2 regions of the Pseudoalteromonas sp. PAST1 genome follow, and region 1 is predicted to be linked to the other one. Evidence: predicted binding sites of a transcription regulator. Region 1 holds the regulator's gene; the other holds the start of a gene.
The links. The regulator NrdR, encoded in region 1, represses ribonucleotide reductase genes. The targets are predictions, from matches to a motif close to AAACACNANATNTNGTGTTT.
Positions count from the first base shown of each region.

Region 2: nrdA (class 1a ribonucleoside-diphosphate reductase subunit alpha) is a predicted target of NrdR. The motif match lies at 9,171-9,190, and genes of this name have one in related genera.

Region 1 covers NZ_JAKGBH010000019.1:18,837-29,665, reverse strand. Annotated here, with positions in the region: gene L1272_RS11075 (response regulator) at 178-552, shown strand; gene thrA (bifunctional aspartate kinase/homoserine dehydrogenase I) at 780-3,197, shown strand; gene thrB (homoserine kinase) at 3,207-4,133, shown strand; gene thrC (threonine synthase) at 4,152-5,435, shown strand; gene L1272_RS11055 (hypothetical protein) at 5,500-5,799, opposite strand; gene glyA (serine hydroxymethyltransferase) at 6,160-7,416, shown strand; gene nrdR (transcriptional regulator NrdR) at 7,523-7,972, shown strand; gene ribD (bifunctional diaminohydroxyphosphoribosylaminopyrimidine deaminase/5-amino-6-(5-phosphoribosylamino)uracil reductase RibD) at 7,975-9,114, shown strand; gene L1272_RS11035 (riboflavin synthase) at 9,119-9,772, shown strand; gene ribBA (bifunctional 3,4-dihydroxy-2-butanone-4-phosphate synthase/GTP cyclohydrolase II) at 9,815-10,829, shown strand, end outside.
Region 2 covers NZ_JAKGBH010000034.1:10,026-20,854, reverse strand. Annotated here, with positions in the region: gene rpsA (30S ribosomal protein S1) at 1-1,292, opposite strand, end outside; gene cmk ((d)CMP kinase) at 1,391-2,098, opposite strand; gene aroA (3-phosphoshikimate 1-carboxyvinyltransferase) at 2,203-3,483, opposite strand; gene serC (3-phosphoserine/phosphohydroxythreonine transaminase) at 3,486-4,574, opposite strand; gene gyrA (DNA topoisomerase (ATP-hydrolyzing) subunit A) at 4,644-7,340, opposite strand; gene ubiG (bifunctional 2-polyprenyl-6-hydroxyphenol methylase/3-demethylubiquinol 3-O-methyltransferase UbiG) at 7,517-8,227, shown strand; gene L1272_RS15900 (HAD family hydrolase) at 8,227-8,901, shown strand; gene nrdA (class 1a ribonucleoside-diphosphate reductase subunit alpha) at 9,294-10,829, shown strand, end outside.

The DNA.
Region 1 (10,829 bases):
ATAAACGGTTAAAAATAAATAAATAAATCCTTTTTTACTGGAGTATTTATAAATTGTTACTATTTTTTAAAAAAACTTAACCTTACTGCACCAATAAAAGTGTGTTATAAATTTCGCTCGTCTTTTACTTTAGCCTTTTTAGATGTTGTATTTGCTACAGCGAAGATTTTTATATTCATGAATAACCCTAATTTTTCAATACTGGTTTGTGATGATTCAAGTATAGCTCGCAAACAAGTAGTTCGGTGCTTAGGTAACTGTTTAAGTGCTGATATTCAACAAGCAACCAATGGTCGAGAAGCACTTGCTTTACTACGCGAGCAAAACTTTGATCTATTGTGTTTGGATTTAACTATGCCAGAGCTAGATGGTGTTGCTGTACTTGAAACGATCAAAGCAGAGAAAATAGAGTGCTTTGTTATAGTGATTTCAGCTGATATTCAAGCGCAAATGAAGCAAAAAGTAGTTAGTTTGGGAGCCATTGATTTCATCGATAAGCCAATAGATATTGTTCGACTGAAAGCAACTTTGCATAAATTTGGTATTCATTAATCTTTTGTATAACAAAAGCGCATAATTTATCTTTTCTTTAAGGGTTGACAGCTTGGCTACATTTAAGGCAGTCTAAAGGCTATGAAAACATTTAATCACGCAACGACCATTATTATTACAACCATCATCCTTACGGGATAGTGGCATAGGTCGGTGCAACAAATTTATAGGCCTGTGTTCACTAGAACACAGGCCTTTTTCGTTTATGGAATGAGGAAACATAAATAATGCGAGTATTAAAATTTGGTGGGTCGTCCTTGGCCGACTACGCATGTTTGCAACAGGTAGCTCAGTTAGTCAAAGAAGAATTACGCGATGAAATGCTGTTAGTGCTGTCAGCACCAGGTGGCATGACAGATTCATTAGTAGCATTAGCAAGCGCTGCAGAGCAGGGGCAAGATTTTAGTGAGTTATGGCAAGCATTGGTTGCGCGCTGTGAACAATTAAAAGCTGCTGTTGAAGCTGACTTTGGTCAGGTAGTGAATTGGCCTGATTTAAACGAACTTAAGAATAAACTGGATGGTGTTGCACTTTTGAAGTGTTGCCCAGACCAAGTACGTGCTTATGCAATTAGTTTTGGTGAGCGCGTTAGTGTTGCCTTGATGGAGTGTATGCTTAACGAAAGTAATGCTCGTTATTTAGAAGCAACAGACTGTATAGCTTCAGTGGGTGGCTACATTGATGCTGAAGCTGACTTGGCCGAAAGTAAGTTACGTTTTCAAGCTGCATTAAAAGCGGCACCGAGCACAATTTATATCATGCCGGGTTTCACTGCTGCCAATGAGCAGGGGGAACTAACAACACTTGGTCGCAATGGTTCAGATTACTCAGCAGCTATTGCGGCAGCATGCCTAGAAGCTGATGTATGCCAGATCTGGACTGATGTTGACGGTGTTTACAATGCTGACCCGCGTTATATCAAAAAAGCATCTAAGGTTGATTCGTTATCTTATAAAGAAGCAATGGAGCTGTCTTACTTTGGTGCGAAAGTATTACACCCGAAAACGATTTTACCTTGTGCTAAAGCAGGCGTGCCGTGCGAGATCAAAAATACTCATAACCCACGTGCAGAAGGTTCAGTGATTAGTAACGACAGTGTGTCGAACGAGCCTGTTAAAGCGCTATCAAGTTTACAAAACCTCGCTATGTTAACGGTGTCTGGCCCAGGTATGAAAGGCAAAGTGGGTATGGCATCAAAAGTATTTAATGCATTGGCGCATGACAATGTGTCAATTGTACTAATCACACAATCTTCGTGTGAATTTAGTATCAGTTTCTGTGTGCATGAGAGCGACCTATCACTTGCTCTAGAAGCATTACAAACTGCTTTCGAATTAGAATCACAAGCCGGTTTAATCGAACCAGTTCAAGTACAGCGTAACCTTGCGATTGTAACCCTAGTTGGTGATAACATGCGTGCGCACAAAGGCTTAGCAGCTAAGTTCTTTGCTTCATTAGCTCAAGCGCAGGTTAACATTGTTGCTATTGCACAAGACTCGACTGAGAGTGCTATTTCAGCGGTTATCGATGGTGAACTATGCAACGACGCAGTGAAAGTGTGCCATGAGAACTTCTTTACTCACATTCCTTCAATCGATGTGTTTTTACTTGGCTGTGGCTTAGTAGGTCAAGAACTTATCCAGCAGTTAAAGCGTCAACAAGCATGGCTTGAAAAACGTAATATTAAACTGAACTTGTACGGTGTTGCTAATTCAAGGCAGCTTTATCTAGATAGCGAAGGCATTGCTTTTGATGGTTGGCAAGACAAATTAGCCGTGTCAGAGCAGGCATTTGATTTAAATTTGGTCGAGCAATTTGTTAAACAAAACCATTTAATTAACCCTGTGATCGTAGATTGTAGCTCAGCCGATAAGCTTGCTGGGCAATATGTTGATTTCTTGAATGCCGGTTTCCACGTTGTTGCGGCAAACAAAAAGGCCAATACTAGCTCGTATGCTTACTACCAAGATTTAGTTGCAGCGACACAGAAGAATAATCGTAAGTTTTTATACGAAACAAACGTAGGTGCAGGCTTACCAGTACTTGATAACCTGAAATCACTCTTTGGTGCCGGTGATGAACTTATTAAGTTCAGCGGTATCTTGTCGGGTTCATTATCGTATATGTTTGGTGCGCTACAAGATGGTTTATCACTTAGCGAAGCCACGTTAAAAGCAAAAGAAAGTGGTTTTACAGAACCAGATCCGCGTGATGATTTATCAGGTACTGATGTTGCCCGAAAGCTTCTGATCATTGCTCGTGAATCGGGTCTTGAGTTAGAACTTAGCGATATCGAAGTTGAATCAGTTTTACCAAAAGGGTTTGCAGAAGATGATTCTGTAGCAGATTTCATGGCAAAACTACCATCACTTGATGCACAGTTTAACGACCGTATACAAAGTGCTGCAAGCGAAGGTAAAGTACTTCGTTATGTGGGTACTATTGAAAACGGTCAATGTAAAGTAGGCATTGAAGCCGTAGATAGTAACCATGCTCTTTATGATATCCGTGACGGTGAAAATGCACTGGCCATCTTAAGTCAATATTATCAACCTCGTCCGTTTGTTATTCGTGGTTATGGCGCAGGTGCTGAAGTAACGGCTGCTGGTGTATTTGCCGACATTTTAAAAACGTTAACACGTTAGGAGCTGGTCATGATCCGTGTATATGCACCCGCTTCAATCGGGAATTTTGCTGTAGGCTTTGATGCGTTAGGTGCTGCGCTAGCACCAATCGATGGCACCTTATTAGGCGATGTTGTAGAGGTGAGTGCCGCTGAGCAAGATACTTTTGTCTGCTCTGGCGACTATGCCCATAAACTGCCTGCTAATGCTGAAGAAAACTTGGCTTATCAATGTTTAATTCATTTTAAAGAACACGTTGCACCGACTATGCCAGCGGTAAAACTTGAGCTTAAAAAGAACCTACCAATTGGTTCAGGTTTAGGTTCGAGTGCCTGTTCTGTGGTGGCTGCGTTTGCAGCCCTTGATAAGTTCGCTGAAACCAACTTATCTCAAGAGCAACTTATCGAGTTGATGGCTGATTTTGAAGCCATTGTTAGTGGCGGTCGTCATTACGATAACATCACACCCTGTTATTTAGGTGGCTTGCAATTAACTGGTGAACTCATTCCGAACAAGTCAATTTCGTTACCTGTTGATAATCAATGGTATTACGTAGCGGCTTTTCCGGGATTTTCACTGAATACCGCAAAAGCGCGTTCGGTCTTGCCAACGCAATTATCAATGCACGACAGTGTTGAGTTCGCACAGCGACTTTCTGCATTTAGCAGCTTATTGCTTACAGGTCGCTTTGACGCAGCGCTTTCCATTATGAGTGATGAAATCGCTGAGCCACATCGCGCACCGCTCATTCAAGGCTTTGCCGAAGCAAAGAGTGCCTTGCCAGAGCTTGGTGCAGAGATTGTCAGCATTTCTGGTGCGGGCCCAACATTATTTACCGTGTGTAAGAGCCTGGAAGCTGCTAAGCAGTGTGCAGCTTGGCTGAATGATAATTACATCAATGAGCAGGGCTTCTGCCACATCTGCCAACTTGATCAGCTTGGCACACGACAGCTTTAAAGAATTTAAGGAATAAACATGCAATTACATAATTTAAAAGATGAAACACAACAGGTGTCGTTTGTTGAAGCGGTAAAAACTGGTTTAGGGCGTAATCAAGGTGTATTCTTCCCTAATAGCCTTACACCAATTCAAGACATTGATAAGTTACTTGATTTAGACTTTGTGAGCCGTAGCAGAAAGATTTTATCGCACCTGATTGGTGACGAGCTTCCTGCCGATACCGTTGCACAGATGGTGCAAAATGCGTTTAACTTTGATGTGAAATTAGTTGAAGTAGAAAAAGATATTTATTGCCTTGAATTATTTCATGGCCCAACGCTTGCGTTTAAAGACTTTGGTGGCCGTTTTATGGCTGAGTGTCTTGCGCAATTTAATCAGGGTGAAAAAGTCACGATTTTAACGGCTACATCAGGCGATACAGGGGCTGCAGTTGCCCATGCATTTTATAATAAGCCAAATATCGATGTCGTGATCTTATACCCGAAAGGTAAAATTTCATTAGCGCAGCAAAAGCTATTCACAACGTTAGGCAACAACATTCACTGCTATGCGGTTGATGGTAGCTTTGATGATTGTCAAAGCATGGTAAAACAGGCGTTTTTAGATGATGAAGTGAAACAAAAGCTTGGTCTGAATTCAGCAAATTCAATTAATATCAGCCGTTTAGTTGCACAGGTTTGCTATTACTTTGAAGCGATTGCTCAATTACCAAAAGAGCAGCGTAGTAAAGCGCATATCTCAGTTCCAAGTGGTAACTTTGGTAATGTGTGTGCCGCGATGATCGGTGCTGTGCTTGGTATGCCAGTAGCGAAATTAAGCGCTACAACTAACCAAAACGACACGGTGCCACGTTTTTTACAAAATAAAGAGTGGGCACCGAATGATACGCTTGAGTCACTATCGAACGCGATGGATGTAAGTAAACCGAATAACTGGCCGCGTGTTCAGTTTATGTTGGATAACGAATGGTTTAGTTATAATGACTTTTATTCAAGCTGTGTTGGTGAAGAAGAAACAAAAGAAGTGATGAAAAAAATTCATCAAACCGGTTACATCGCAGAGCCTCATACTGCAATTGCTTATCAGGGCTTGAAAGAAAATCTAGCTGATGGCAGTGCAGGTATCTTTTTAGCGACTGCACACCCAGCTAAATTCAAAGACAGCGTAGAGCAAATTTTAGACATCGAATTGCCTATGCCGAAACCACTAGCAGATGCATTAGCAAAACAGTGTTTAGCTGAAGATATTAAGTTTGATTATCAATTGCTTCGCACTGAGCTGTTTAATAAATTAGCTTAGTGCTTAATAAAGGTATAAAGAGTGGCTAAGCCGCTCTTTTTAATGCAGCCTTTTAATGAAGCCTTTAATGAAGTAACGAATGACTATGTCGGTTTAAAACCCGCATGATAAGAATGACCCCGGCCGAAATACACAGCAAAATACTGATCATCGAGACGAGTTCACTGTGCGTCCATTGCATCAAGGTGAAAGCCGAAATAAAAATGATAAAGGGTTTAAATTCATAGTAATAGCGACGTTTTTTTTGTTTAACACGCTGGCTTGAATGATCGGTTCTTCTGGCTTCTGAACGCATCCGCCAAATATTAGCACCTAATAAAAATAAGATTACACCTATGAGAGTTGGCACATAATTATTTGCCAATGCGATACAGCTTATGCCAAGAAAAAAATATCCGTAGGGGACTAATTCGTATATTGGTTTAGCTAACATGTACTTATACCATCCTTGATATTGACTAGTCCAATAAGCTTAGTTTGTCCCTATAAAAACGCAATTTAATCGGGCGGTTTTTCGTTGAAATAACATTTTAAATATCTATGAAATATTTTAAATCTATAAATTTTTATTATGTATCAATAAAAAAATATCATTATTAAAACACTGTGAAATAAATTCAATCCCTGTTTAAATATGTTCATCTTTACAAGATAGGCAAAAGTGCGTTTTAAACGTACAATACAGCCTTCAAAAAACACCATACACGTTGCCTTAGGAGACCCCATGTTAGAACGTAGCATGAATATTTCGGATTTCGATCCAGAGTTATTTGCAGCCATCACTAAAGAGACGGCTCGTCAAGAAGAGCATATCGAACTGATCGCGTCTGAAAACTATTGTAGCCCACGCGTACTTGAAGCGCAGGGTTCTCAGCTTACCAACAAATACGCTGAAGGTTATCCAGGCAAACGTTACTATGGCGGTTGTGAGCATGTTGATGTTGTTGAGCAATTAGCAATTGACCGTGCAAACGAATTATTCGGCACAGATTACGCTAACGTTCAACCGCATGCGGGCTCACAAGCAAACGCAGCTGTTTTCCAAGCACTTCTTCAGCCGCACGATACAGTACTAGGTATGAGCTTAGCTCATGGCGGTCACTTAACTCACGGTTCACACGTTAACTTTTCTGGTAAAACGTACAATGCAATTCAATACGGCCTAAACGACGAAACAGGCGAAATTGATTATGCTCAAGTTGAAGCGCTTGCATTAGAGCACAAGCCAAAAATGATCATCGCTGGTTTCTCTGCATACTCAGGCGTTGTTGACTGGGCTAAATTCCGTGAAATCGCTGATAAAGTTGGCGCATACTTATTCGTAGATATGGCTCACGTTGCTGGTCTTATCGCAGCGGGTGTATACCCAAGTCCAATCCCTCACGCACACGTTGTTACAACAACAACTCACAAAACATTAGCGGGTCCTCGTGGCGGTCTAATCGTTTCTGCATGTGGTGATGAAGAGATCTACAAAAAACTAAACAGCGCTGTATTCCCTGGCGGTCAAGGTGGTCCTTTATGCCACATCATCGCTGCTAAAGCGGTTGCTTTCAAAGAAGCTTTACAACCAGAATTCAAAGCGTACCAAGCACAAGTTGTTAAGAACGCTCAAGCTATGGTTAAAGTACTGCAAGAGCGTGGCTACAAAGTTGTTTCTGGTAAAACAGACAACCACTTATTCCTTCTAGACCTAATCGATAAAGATATCACAGGTAAAGATGCTGACGCTGCTCTGGGTAACGCTAACATCACTGTAAATAAAAACTCAGTACCAAACGACCCACGTTCACCGTTTGTAACGTCTGGTCTTCGTATTGGTTCTCCGGCTATTACTCGCCGTGGTTTCAAAGAAGCTGAGTCAAAAGAGCTTGCTGGCTGGATCTGTGACGTACTAGACAACATCAACGATGAGTCTGTTCAAGCAGAAGTAAAAGAGAAAGTTAAAGCTATCTGTAAAAAATTACCAGTTTACGCTTAATTACTGGTTAAACCGTAATTAAGATAACAATAGCGTTGTTTTTTGCTATCATAAAGGCCGCTTACTAAGCGGCCTTTTTGTTTTTTATAAACGGAACTAGAACCCTATGCATTGCCCTTTTTGCACCGCAAAAGATACTAAAGTAATTGATTCTAGACTTGTTGGCGGTGGTCACCAAGTGAGACGTCGACGTGAATGTAACGAATGCCATGAGCGCTTTACCACCTTTGAAGGCGCTGAACTTGTGATGCCAAGAGTCATCAAGCAAGACGGTAGCCGCGAACCATTTAACGAAGACAAGTTACTGAATGGCTTGCATCGCGCTTTAGAGAAACGCCCAGTGAGCACTGAGCAGGTCGACGAAGTCGTTAACATCATTAAATCTCAACTTCGTGCTACCGGTGAGCGTGAAATCTCTAGCCATTTAATTGGCGAATGCATCATGGAGTCGCTGAAAAAACTCGACAAAGTAGCCTATGTGCGCTTTGCATCGGTTTATCGTTCATTTGAAGACATTCGCGAGTTTGGAGAAGAAATCGCTCGTTTAGGTGATTAATCATGTCGTTTACAGAACTTGATACTGTTTACATGGCGCGTGCCATTGAGCTTGCTAAACACGGCCGTTTTACTACCACGCCAAACCCGAATGTTGGCTGTGTACTGGTTAAAGATGACGAAATAGTCGGTGAAGGGTTTCATCAAATCGCAGGGCAGGGCCATGCTGAAGTGAATGCGTTGGCTGTAGCTGGCGATAAAGCAAAGGGCGCCACTGCCTATGTCACTTTAGAGCCTTGTAGTCATTATGGACGCACTCCGCCTTGTGCCGAAGGTTTAAAAGCTGCGGGTGTAAGCAAGGTGATTGCTGCTATGGTTGACCCAAACCCTGCGGTAAGTGGTCGCGGCCTGCAGATATTAGCTGACGCTGGTATTAGTGTGGCATCTGGCTTACTTGAGCAACAAGCGCGCGATTTAAACAAAGGCTTTTTAAAGCGTATGGAAACTGGGTTGCCATATGTAACCTGTAAAATGGCGTGTAGTTTAGATGGTAAAACTGCGCTAAATAACGGTCAAAGTAAATGGATAACAGGCCCTCAAGCGCGCCAAGATGTGCAAGCATTTCGTGCGCAAAGCTGCGCTATCTTAACCGGTGCAGACACCGTTATTACTGATAATGCAAAACTTAATGTCCGTGTTGATGAGTTGCCATTTACCATGCCAACCTCGTTGCCTTTGCGCCAACCAACCCGAATCATTATTGACTCACAAAACAGGTTAACGCCTGAGCTTGCGTTATTCAGCATCGAGAGCCCGGTAATAATTTTTACCACTTCGCTTGATAATCACACCAAGTGGCCTCACTTTGTTAAACACGAAGTGGTGCCAGCAGTTAACAATAAAGTTGATTTATCGGCGGTTTTAAAGCGTCTTGCTGAACTGCAATTTAATCATATTTGGCTCGAAGCGGGGGCAACCCTTGCTGGGGTGTTTGCCGAGCAAGATTTAATTGACGAATATATTGTTTATATTGCCCCTAAGTTAGTAGGTGATATGGGCAAAAGCTTACTAAACTTTGCAGAAGTCACCATGATGAGTGATATCACTGAACTGACCTTTACTGACACAGTGATGATTGGCGACGATATTCGCTTAACAGCGACAAAAGCAAAGCAAGCCTCAAAAATTGAAAATAAAGAGTAGCACTATGTTTACTGGAATTATTGAAGCAACAGGTAAAATTGTTGAACTAACACAAAAGCAAGGCGATCTAGCTATTCGTATTCAAAGCGCTAATTTGGATATGGAAGACGTCAAGCTCGGTGACAGTATTGCCACCAATGGTGTGTGTTTAACGGTTGTCGCTAAACATAGCGATGGTTTTAGTGCTGACTTATCAAACGAAACAATTAGCTTAACTGGGTTTGCACATTATAAAAAAGGGCAAACAGTTAACCTCGAAAAAGCTATGCAACCGGTTTCTCGCCTAGGTGGGCACTTAGTGTCAGGCCATGTTGATGGTATTGCTACTGTCGAAAGTATTAGTCCTAATGCTCGTGCAACTGAGTATTGGTTAAGTACTGACAATGATTTAATGAAGTACATTCCGTACAAAGGCTCGGTGTGTATTGATGGCATTAGCCTAACCGTCAACGAGGTTGAGCAAAATCGCTTTAAGCTAACGATTGTTCCACATACTGCTGAGCAAACAACGATTGCAGAATTTCAGGTGGGTACTCAGGTGAACTTAGAAGTTGACCAGATTGCTCGCTATTTAGAGCGCCTAATTAAAGGGGCTGAACAACCTTCCCGTTCAGACATATCAATGAGCTTGCTCGCACAAGCTGGCTTTATTAAATAAGCAAAGATACGTCACTATTAATCATACTCTCATGGGCACATTATGAATTTACACAGCGCGCAAGAAATTATCGATGACATTAAAGCCGGTAAAATGGTTATTTTAATGGACGATGAAGACCGAGAAAATGAAGGCGATTTAATTATCGCGGCAGAACATATCAGTGCTGATGCCATCAACTTTATGGCAACACACGGCCGTGGTTTAATTTGTTTAACAATGACACAAGAGCGTTGTCAGCAGTTAGAATTACCACTGATGGTTAAAAATAACGGTGCAGCTTTTTCAACTAACTTCACTATGTCGATTGAAGCGGCAAAAGGCGTAACTACAGGTATTTCAGCAGCCGACCGCGCACGTACCGTACAAGCCGCAATCGCTAAAGGTGCCGTACCGAGCGATATCGTACAGCCAGGGCATATTTTCCCAATTATGGCGCAGCCTGGTGGCGTGTTAACACGTGCTGGTCATACTGAAGCGGGTTGTGATTTAGCACGTTTAGCAGGTCTTGAACCTTCATCTGTGATTGTTGAAATTCTAAATGCAGATGGCACTATGGCCCGTCGCCCAGATCTTGAAGTATTTGCTAAAGAGCATGACTTAAAGATTGGCACTATTGCAGATTTAATCGAATACCGAAACCTAAACGAAACCACCATTGAGCGTGTTGCTAAATGTAAACTACCAACGGATCATGGTGAGTTTGATTTAGTGACCTACAAAGACACCATTGATGGTCAGCTTCACTATGTTTTACAAAAAGGTGAAGTATCGAAAGATGAGCCAACGTTAGTACGAGTTCACTTACAAAGCACCTTTAACGATATTCTATTATCAGATAGAAGTGCTGATCGTAGCTGGGGCTTATCAGATGCTATGGCTTATATCGCTGAGCATAACGGCGTGCTGGTTATTTTAGGTAAACAAGAATCAACTGAAGATTTAGAAGCAACCGTTAAAGCCTTTGCCGCTGAAGATGCGGGCGAAAATGTCAGTCATCGTAAATTCCAAGGTACCTCGCGTACTGTGGGTGTTGGTTCGCAAATTTTGGCTGATT
Region 2 (10,829 bases), on a different contig from region 1:
AGAGAGATACGCTCACGCTCTGGGTCAACTTGTAATACGATAGCAGTGATTTCGTCGCCTTTCTTGAATTCACGTACAGCTTCTTCGCCTGGCGTGTTCCAAGAAATGTCTGAAAGGTGAACAAGACCGTCAATACCGCCTTCAAGACCGATGAAGATACCAAAGTCAGTGATTGATTTGATCTTACCAGTAACTTGGTCGCCTTTGTTTTGTAGACGAGCAAATTCTTGCCATGGGTTAGCAATACATTGCTTAAGACCAAGAGAAATACGACGACGCTCTTCGTCGATTTCAAGAACCATAACTTCAACAGTGTCACCTAGTGAAACAACTTTTGAAGGGTGGATGTTCTTGTTAGTCCAATCCATTTCAGAAACGTGTACTAGACCTTCTACGCCTTCTTCGATTTCAACGAAACAACCGTAGTCAGTAAGGTTAGTTACACGACCAGAAAGCTTAGAACCTTCTGGGTAACGACCAGCGATAGCTGCCCATGGATCTTCGCCAAGCTGTTTAAGGCCTAGAGATACACGAGTCTTTTCTTTGTCGAATTTAAGAACTTTAACTGCGATTTCGTCGCCAACATTAACGATTTCTGAAGGGTGCTTAACACGCTTCCACGCCATGTCTGTGATGTGTAGTAGACCGTCAACACCACCAAGGTCAACGAACGCACCGTAGTCTGTAAGGTTCTTAACGATACCTTTAACTTCTTGACCTTCAACAAGGTTAGCAAGAAGTTCTTCACGCTCTTGTGAGTTCTCTGATTCGATAACTGCACGGCGAGAAACAACAACGTTGTTACGTTTTTGGTCAAGCTTGATTACTTTGAACTCAAGCTCTTTACCTTCAAGGTGAGTTGTGTCACGTACTGGACGAACATCAACAAGTGAACCAGGTAGGAAGGCACGGATTGAATCAACTTCAACAGTGAAACCGCCTTTAACTTTACCGTTGATAACACCAGTAACAGTCTCTTGCTCTTCACATGCTTTTTCTAAGCGGATCCACGCTTCGTGACGCTTCGCTTTCTCACGAGAAAGGATAGTTTCACCGAAACCGTCTTCGATTGCGTCTAAAGCAACATCTACTTCGTCGCCAACAGCAACTTCTAGTTCACCAGCAGCATTTTTGAATTGCTCAGCAGGGATTGCACTTTCAGATTTAAGACCAGCATCAACAAGTACGATGTTGTTCTCGATTGAGATAACAGTACCTTTAACGATAGAGCCTTGCTCTGCTTCAAAACCCTTAAGGCTTTCTTCAAATAACTGCGCAAAATTTTCTGACATTATACGTCTCTAAATAATTAAATAACCAATTAGCAACCATGCTGCATGGGGTTGTTAAAATAGCACTGGCTTCCTGCCGGCACCTTAATAAATTACTTTTAAGCTTTTGGAAGCTTTCCTGCAAGTACTGCTTCGTCGAGTAAAGTTACTACTTTATCAAACACTTGCATTGCATTGAGCTCGCTAGTATCGAGCTCAATGGCGTCTTCTGCAGGAACAAGCGGCGCAACTTCACGCGTCATATCACGGTGATCGCGAGCTTTTATGTCCTCAAGTAGACCACTTAGTGTAACATCAAGACCGCGTTCGTTCAACTCAGCAAAGCGACGACGAGCGCGCTCTTCAGCTGATGCGGTTAAATAAATCTTCAATGGTGCATCTGGGAACACAACTGTGCCCATGTCACGACCATCGGCAATTAAGCCGCTCTCAGTACGAAACGCACGTTGACGACGTAATAATGCTTCTCTCACCCGTGGTAATGCAGCAATCTTTGATGCCGCAGCACCCACTTCTTCGTTACGAATTGTGGTTGTGACGTCTTCGCCTTCCAAGACAATTTTAGAAGTATGCGTTTGGCTATCGACCAAAAACTGTACATCTAAGTTTGCAGCTAGCGGAACTAGCGCATCTTCATTATCTAGTTCAATTTGATGATGAAGCGCTGCAAGTGACAGCACACGGTAAATCGCTCCACTGTCTAATACATCCCAACCTAATTTCTCGGCTAACAAGCGACAAACAGTTCCTTTACCTGAACCACTTGGGCCATCGATGGTGATTACGGGCATTGATAACGCCTGCATTTATAACCTCCTGCAATGCACACCAAAATAAAACCGCGATATTATACGCCAGTTCTAGAAATAGATCCGCATTTAGAATGTAACTTTTTATATTTTCTTCTGTTTTATTGACTTGAGACAGACTCTAGTACTTTGAAAAACGTTGGAAAAGTTTTGTATGTACACTTAGGATCGTTAATGGTTATCGGCTTTCCGCCAACGGCAACCATTGCAAAACACATGGCAATACGGTGATCGTTATAGGTATCAATCGCTACATCGTTAAAAGTGTCTGGTGGTGTAATTTCGATGAAATCTTCACCTTCAACCACTTCTGCGCCAACTTTACGAAGCTCTGTCGCCATGGCATATAAACGATCTGTTTCTTTTACACGCCAGTTATAGATATTACGAATTGCTGTTTTACCTTTTGCAAAAAGCGCAACAGTGGCGAGTGTCATTGCCGCATCAGGGATTGCATTGGCATCAATATCAACCGCGTTTAGCTCGCCTTTACGAACCACTAGCTTTTCATCGTACCAATCGATTTTGGCGCCTACTTGTTCCATCACTTTGGCAAAACCAATATCACCTTGAACAGATGCCGCACCTACCCCGTTAATTTCAATTTCGCCACCTGCTATTGCAGCCGCCGCAACAAAATAAGAGGCGCTTGATGCATCACCTTCAACCATAATGCGCTCAAGTGCTTGATACTGCTGACAGCCTTTAACGTAAAATGTTTCGTAATTGTCATGGCTTACAGTAACGCCAAAGCGCTTCATTACACCTAGAGTAATATCAATGTAAGGCTTTGATACCAGCGTGCCTTTAATGGTGATTTCTGTATCGCCATTAAATAATGGTGCTGCCATTAGTAGCGCTGTTAAGAACTGGCTAGAAATGCTGCCATCAATTTCAACTTTGCCACCGTTGATTTTGCCGCCTTTAATGGCCAGTGGTGGATAATCTTTATGCTTAAGGTATTCAACATCACCACCCAGTGCTTGCAGTGCATCTACCAAGTGGCCGATTGGGCGCTCTTCCATACGCGGCTCACCCACCAGCTGGTACTCGCCTTCTACAGCAGCTAAAACCGCTGTTAGTGGACGATAAGCAGTTCCGGCATTACCTAAAAATAGTGGCTCACTCGGAGTTTTAAATTTACCTGCAACACCCTCTACGGTGGCCACTGTTTTATCTTCGTTAAGCGATACATTTACGCCTAGAAGATTTAATGCACCTAACATGTGACGAATGTCATCACTATCTAGTAGGTTTTCAACAACCGTTGTGCCCTCTGCAAGAGCAGCAAGCAGTAAGATACGGTTTGATAAACTTTTTGAGCCAGGCAGTGTCACACTACCATTTACCTTTGCAATCGGTTCAAGACGAAGCTGTTCCATAATTAGCTGTTCTCCTTGGCGAATTTTTCCATAAAATTAACCAAGGCTTGAACACCTTCAAGTGGCATCGCATTATAAATGCTTGCGCGCATACCACCGACAATACGGTGACCTTCAAGGGCTAATAAGCCTGCTTCTTTTGACTCACTAATGAATTTATCATTCAGTGATTCGTCGTTTAACCAAAACGGAACGTTCATGCGCGAACGGCAATGCTTAGCAACTTTATTGCTGTAAAAACCTGAGCTATCAATGTAGCTGTAAAGAAGTTCTGCTTTTGCGATGTTTTGTTCTTCCATCGCTTTAACGCCGCCGTTTGCTTCTAGCCATTCAAAAACTTCAGCAGCTAAGTACCACGCAAATGTCGGTGGTGTGTTATACATGCTGCCTTGTTTTGCTTCTAATGCGTAATCAAGAATACCTGGCTTTGCCAGACCTTCACGCTCAAGAAGCGTTTTGCGAACAATAACAATTGATAAACCAGATGGGCCAATATTTTTTTGTGCGCCAGCGTAAATAAGATCAAACTGATTTACGTCAAACTCACGCGATAAAATAGTTGATGACATATCAGCCACAATCGGTGCTGATGGGTGTGATGGTACGTCAAAAATTTCAATGCCATCGATGGTTTCATTCGGACAATAGTGAATGTATGACGCATCAGCAGGTAATTCCCAGCTGCTTGCTGGTTTTATAGAGAACTGGCCATTTTGCTGCTCATCATCACGTACATTGATGCTTTCAACTGCAGTGAATTTTGCCGCTTCTGAAGTAGCCCCTTTAGACCACACACCGTTTTCACAGTACACGGCTGGCTTATCATCAAGGTGAAGATTCAGTGGCACAGCACTGAATTGACCACGGCCACCGCCGTGCATAAATAACACTTCAAACTCATCGCTAATATTCATTAAACGACGCAGGCTTGCTTCACATTTAGTGGTAAGCGCTAAAAAGTCGCTGCTGCGATGGCTAATTTCCATCACAGAGACACCTAAACCTTGCCAATCTATAAATTCTTTTTGTGCTTTTTGCATAACTGCCGGCGGTAGCATTGCCGGTCCTGCACAAAAATTATACTTAGTCATTACTTTGCCTCATTCCAGTAATTATAGTGCGGATAAAAAAAGCGGCCGAAGCCGCTTTTTAAATCAATGTTATTCTGAAGGTGGGTTATCACCCGTTTCTTCAGTATTGGTATCGACTACTTCAACGGCCTCGCCTTCGATGGCTTCTAGCTCATCAACTTCGATTTCTTCGATACGTTGTAAACCAACTACTTGCTCTTCGTCAATAGTTCGTATCAAAATAACGCCTTGAGTATTACGACCAACCGTAGAAACCTCATTTACACGAGTACGTACTAAGGTACCGCGATTCGAGATAATCATGATTTCGTCGTTATCGTCAACTTGTACTGCACCAACCACAGCGCCATTACGCTCGCTTACTTTGATTGATACAACACCTTGTGTTGCACGGCTCTTCGATGGGTAATCTTCAAGTGCAGTACGCTTACCGTAACCGTTTTCTGTCACAGTTAGGATTGCGCCATCTGACTTAGGTACGATTAACGACACAACGCGTTGGTCGTCAGCCATCTTAATACCACGAACACCTGTTGCTGTACGACCCATTGGACGTACACCTTTGAAGCGGATTTCTGGGTTACCGTTTTCGTCTAGAACTGGGTTACCGTTTTCATCAACAACTGCTGACTCTTCTGCTTCTTTAAAGCGAACAACTTTACCAGCATCAGTGAATAGCATGATTTCATTCGTGCCATCAGTGATATCAACACCAATTAGGCTATCGCCTTCATTTAGGTTAACTGCGATGATACCGCTCGCACGTTGACGGCTGTATGCTGTAAGTGGTGTTTTCTTAACTGTACCAAACGCAGTTGCCATGAAGATGTATTTATCTTCTTCGTACTCACGTACTGGTAAAATAGCAGTAATACGCTCATCAGCTTCAAGAGGTAATAAGTTAACAATTGGCTTACCACGCGCTGCACGGCTTGCTAATGGTAACTGATATACTTTCAACCAGTATAAGCGACCTGCTGTTGAGAAACATAAGATTGTATCGTGCGTGTTAGCAACTAATAGACGTTCGATGAAGTCTTCATCTTTCATCTTCGTTGCTGACTTACCTTTACCACCACGACGCTGTGCTTCGTAATCCGATAATGGTTGATACTTAACGTAACCTTCGTGAGAAAGCGTTACAACAACGTCTTCTTCATTGATTAGGTCTTCAAGGCTAATATCGTGAGCTGCTGCACTGATTTCAGTACGACGTTCGTCACCATATTGCTCTTTAATTTCTACTAGCTCGTCGCGGATAACTTCCATTAAACGCTCTGGGCTTGAAAGAATATGTAAAAGCTCAGCAATTAGATCAAGAAGTGTTTGATACTCGTCTAAGATCTTCTCATGCTCAAGACCTGTTAGTTTGTGTAAACGTAAGTCTAGAATTGCTTGTGCTTGTTGCTCAGATAAATAGTACTGACCGTCACGGATACCTAAATCAGCCGCTAACCAATCAGGACGTGCAACGTTATCTTCACCTGCTTTTTCAAGCATTGCTTTAACAGTGCCTAGTTCCCAAGAACGTGCTGTTAGTGCCGCTTTTGCTTCTGCTGGTGTTGGTGACTTACGAATTAGTTCGATAATTGGGTCGATATTCGCAAGGGCAATCGCTAAACCTTCAAGCGTGTGAGCACGATCACGGGCTTTACGTAAATCGAATACAGTACGACGTGTAACAACTTCACGGCGGTGTACGATAAACGCTTCAAGCATTTCTTTTAAGTTGAAACACTTAGGTTGGTTGTTATCAAGTGCAACCATGTTCATACCAAACACAGTTTGTAACTGAGTTTGTGCATAAAGGTTGTTTAAGATTACTTCACCAACATCACCACGTTTGATTTCGATAACGATACGCATACCGTCTTTATCTGATTCGTCACGTAGTGCACTAATACCTTCAATCTTCTTATCTTTAACAAGCTCTGCGATCTTTTCGATTAGGCGTGCTTTGTTAACTTGATAAGGGATTTCGTGAACGATGATTGTTTCACGACCGGTTTTTTCGTCAACTTCGATTTCAGCACGAGCACGGATATATACCTTACCACGACCTGTTAGGTACGCTTGCTCAATGCCTTTTTTACCATTGATAATCGCCGCAGTCGGGAAATCTGGACCTGGGATATATTCAATAAGGTCAGCAATTGACATATCAGGGTTTTGAATAAGCGCTAAACAGCCATTGATAACTTCTGTTAAGTTATGAGGTGGAATGTTCGTTGCCATACCAACCGCGATACCTGAAGAACCGTTTACTAGTAAGTTAGGTACTTTTGTAGGTAATACGTCAGGAATTTGCTCAGTACCGTCGTAGTTAGGTACGTAATCAACCGTTTCTTTTTCTAAATCAGCTAATAATTCATGTGACATTTTCGCCATACGGACTTCCGTATAACGCATTGCTGCCGCAGAGTCACCGTCAACAGAACCAAAGTTACCTTGGCCGTCAACAAGCATATAGCGTAATGAGAAAGGCTGCGCCATACGAACGATGGTGTCATATACCGCGCTGTCGCCATGTGGGTGGTACTTACCGATTACATCACCAACAACACGTGCTGATTTCTTGTAAGGTTTATTCCAATCATTATTGAGTTCGTTCATTGCGAATAAAACGCGGCGGTGAACTGGCTTTAAGCCGTCGCGTACGTCTGGCAATGCACGTCCTACGATTACACTCATCGCGTAATCAAGGTAGGAGTTTTTTAATTCATCTTCAATATTGACTGGCAGAATTTCATTGGCGAGATCAGTCATTTGATTTCACATTCCTTCAGTATTGACTCATTAAGAGGCAAACCGCCGTCTTAAGAGCTTTAGTTATTATTTCCAGACCATGCTATCACAATTTATTTAGATTTACAGGCGCTAAATCTTTGCGATTTATTAATTTCCCCCTATATAATGGCCTCAGATTAACGAGGAAGTTTTTTATGACCGAGCATCAAAATGTAGATAATGCAGAAATTGCAAAGTTTGAAGCCATCGCAGAACGTTGGTGGGACCGCGACGGAGAGTTCAAACCCCTTCATGAAATAAATCCTCTTCGCTTGGATTTTGTCGCTGATAAAGTAGGCGGCTTATTTGATAAGGAAACCTTAGATGTTGGCTGTGGTGGCGGCATCTTAAGTGAAAGTATGGCGCGTATGGGCGCTAAAGTAACCGGTATCGATATGGGCCAAGAGCCACTTACCGTTGCTAAGTTACATAGTTTAGAAACAGGCGTACCTGTTGATTATATAAAAGTACCTGCAGAGCAATTCGCTGCTGAGCACCCTGCTCGCTTTGATGTAGTGACTTGTATGGAAATGCTTGAGCATGTTCCAGACCCTGCTTCTATTATTCGTGCTGTAGCAGACCTTGCTAAACCGGGCGCTGATGTGTTCTTTTCAACATTAAATAAAACACCAAAAGCCTACTTGTTTGCTATTGTCGGTGCTGAAAAGCTTTTAAAAATGGTGCCTGAAGGTACGCATGACCATAAAAAGTTTATCAAACCTGCGCAGCTTATTGCATGGGCAGAAGAAGCAGGATTAAAAGTACGCGCCAGTACCGGTCTTCACTATAACCCGTTTTCTAAGCAGTACAGCTTAAATGATGATGTAAGTGTTAATTACATCCTGCACTTTGAGAAACTAGCCTAATGAGTGGTGTGCAAACACCCTCTATCGATTTTGATGCGTTTATCTTTGATTTAGATGGCACACTACTCGATACCGCGGATGACTTAGGTGGTGCATTAAACCGCGTGTTAGCAGACGCCAATGTGGCGCCTGTTGCTGAGCATGTTTATCGCCCTGCTGCGTCTAACGGTGCAAAAGCATTATTAGAAGTAGGGTTTGGGGATAAATGGCCCGAACTTGAACAACTCGCCTTGCGCCAGCAGCTTCTTGACTATTACGCCGAAGATATTGCTGTGCACAGTAAATGCTTCAACGGCATCGAACAGCTTTTAATTGCACTTGAGCAAAACAATATTAAGTGGGGCATTATGACTAATAAGCCCGGCTTTTTAACTGAGCCCTTAGTGCAGGCTATTCCCTCCTTGCGTGATGCGAAGGCAGTTGTGAGTGGCGATACATTAGCTGTGTCAAAACCATCACCGGATCCACTATTACACACTGCTGAGATCTTAGATGTTGATCCGAGCCGTTGTTTATACATCGGTGATGCTGAACGTGATATTCAAGCTGCAAAAGCGGCCAATATGTACAGCGCAACAGCGTTATGGGGTTATATACCCAGTATAGACGCTGCACTTGGCTGGCAAGCGGATTTCAATTGGCAAACGCCGATTGATGGTTTAAACCATATATAGTGTTATTTGATAATTGAAACACCATATATTGTGATTTGATTTACTTTTGAGCATTCATTGATGATAAAAAAATCAGTCAAAATTTATTTTTCAAAACGGTAAATTTTCTGGATCTTTTGTTGATTTCTACAAATTTCGTCGTCTATGAATGTTCAAAGGTTAATGGTTACTAACACAATGCGCTTATCCAATAGTTATCCACAAATTGGGGCAATTCTATCCCTTGCAAAACAACTCAGACCACACTATCTTGTGATCTGCAATTTAAACAACACCAGATATTGTGGCTAAATGTTATTCAATTAGTTTATCTTGGTGTTGAATAATAATAATTACATTAAAGAATACCTTTGTCTTACAACTAAAATTTCCCAAGGAATACAGGCAAAACTATGAACCAACAGCTATCTGTAAGCAAACGTGACGGCCGTAAAGAGTCACTTGATCTAGATAAGATCCATCGCGTGATCGCTTGGGCCGCAGAAGGTCTAGAGAATGTGTCTGTCTCACAAGTTGAATTAAAATCACACATTCAATTTTATGACGGCATTCGTACCGATGACATTCATGAAACAATCATCAAAGCTGCAGCTGATCAGATCTCTAAAGATACGCCTGATTACCAATACCTCGCTGCTCGCTTAGCTGTATTCCATTTACGTAAAAAAGCATATGGTCAATTTGAGCCGCCGCGCTTATACGATCACATCACCAAATTAGTTGAAGACAAGCGTTATGATCAACACCTACTTGTTGATTATACCGAGCAAGAAATTGACGAGTTAGATGCTTACATCGATCACAACCGTGACTTAAACTTCAGCTACGCTGCTGTAAAGCAACTTGAAGGTAAGTATTTAGTTCAAAACCGTGTTACTGGTGAAATCTACGAAAGTGCACAGTTTTTATATATCTTAGTGGCTGCAAGCTTATTCTCTGATTATCCAAAAGAGACACGCCTTGATTACATCAAGCGTTTTTATGATGCAGTATCTACATTCAAAATTTCATTACCGACACCTATCATGGCAGGTGTACGTACCCCTACACGTCAGTTCAGCTCATGTGTACTTATTGAATGTGGTGATAGCCTAGATTCTATTAATGCAACATCGTCTGCGATTGTTAAATATGTTTCGCAACGTGCAGGTATTGGTATTAATGCCGGTCGCATCCGTGCCCTTGGTAGCCCTATTCGTAACGGCGAAGCGTACCATACAGGTTGTATTCCGTTTTATAAGCACTTCCAAACAGCAGTTAAGAGCTGTTCACAAGGTGGTGTTCGTGGCGGCGCAGCAACGCTGTTCTACCCACTTTGGCACTTAGAAGTTGAAAACCTACTTGTTCTTAAGAACAACCGTGGTGTTGATGATAACCGTGTACGTCACCTTGACTACGGTGTGCAGTTCAACAAATTAATGTATAGCCGTTTAATCAAAGACGATTACATCACATTATTTAGCCCATCAGATGTACCGGGTCTATACGATGCGTTCTTTGAAGATCAAGCAAAGTTTGATGAGCTATACATCAAATACGAGCAAGACGAGTCAATTCGTAAAAAACGTATTAAGGCGATTGAGTTATTCTCAATGTTTGCACAAGAGCGTGCCAGCACAGGTCGTATCTACTTGCAAAACGTTGACCACTGTAATACGCACAGCCCGTTCATCTCGACTGTGGCACCAATTCGTCAATCCAACTTATGTTTAGAAATTGCATTACCAACTAAGCCACTTAGCAATGTAATGGATGAAGAAGGTGAAATTGCACTTTGTACGCTGTCGGCGTTTAACTTAGGTGCAATTGAATCACTTGATGAATTAGAAGAGCTTGCTGAACTTGCAGTACGTGCCCTTGATAACTTACTTGATTTCCAAGACTACCCTGTTCCTGCGGCTAAAAACGCGACTATGGGTCGTCGTACG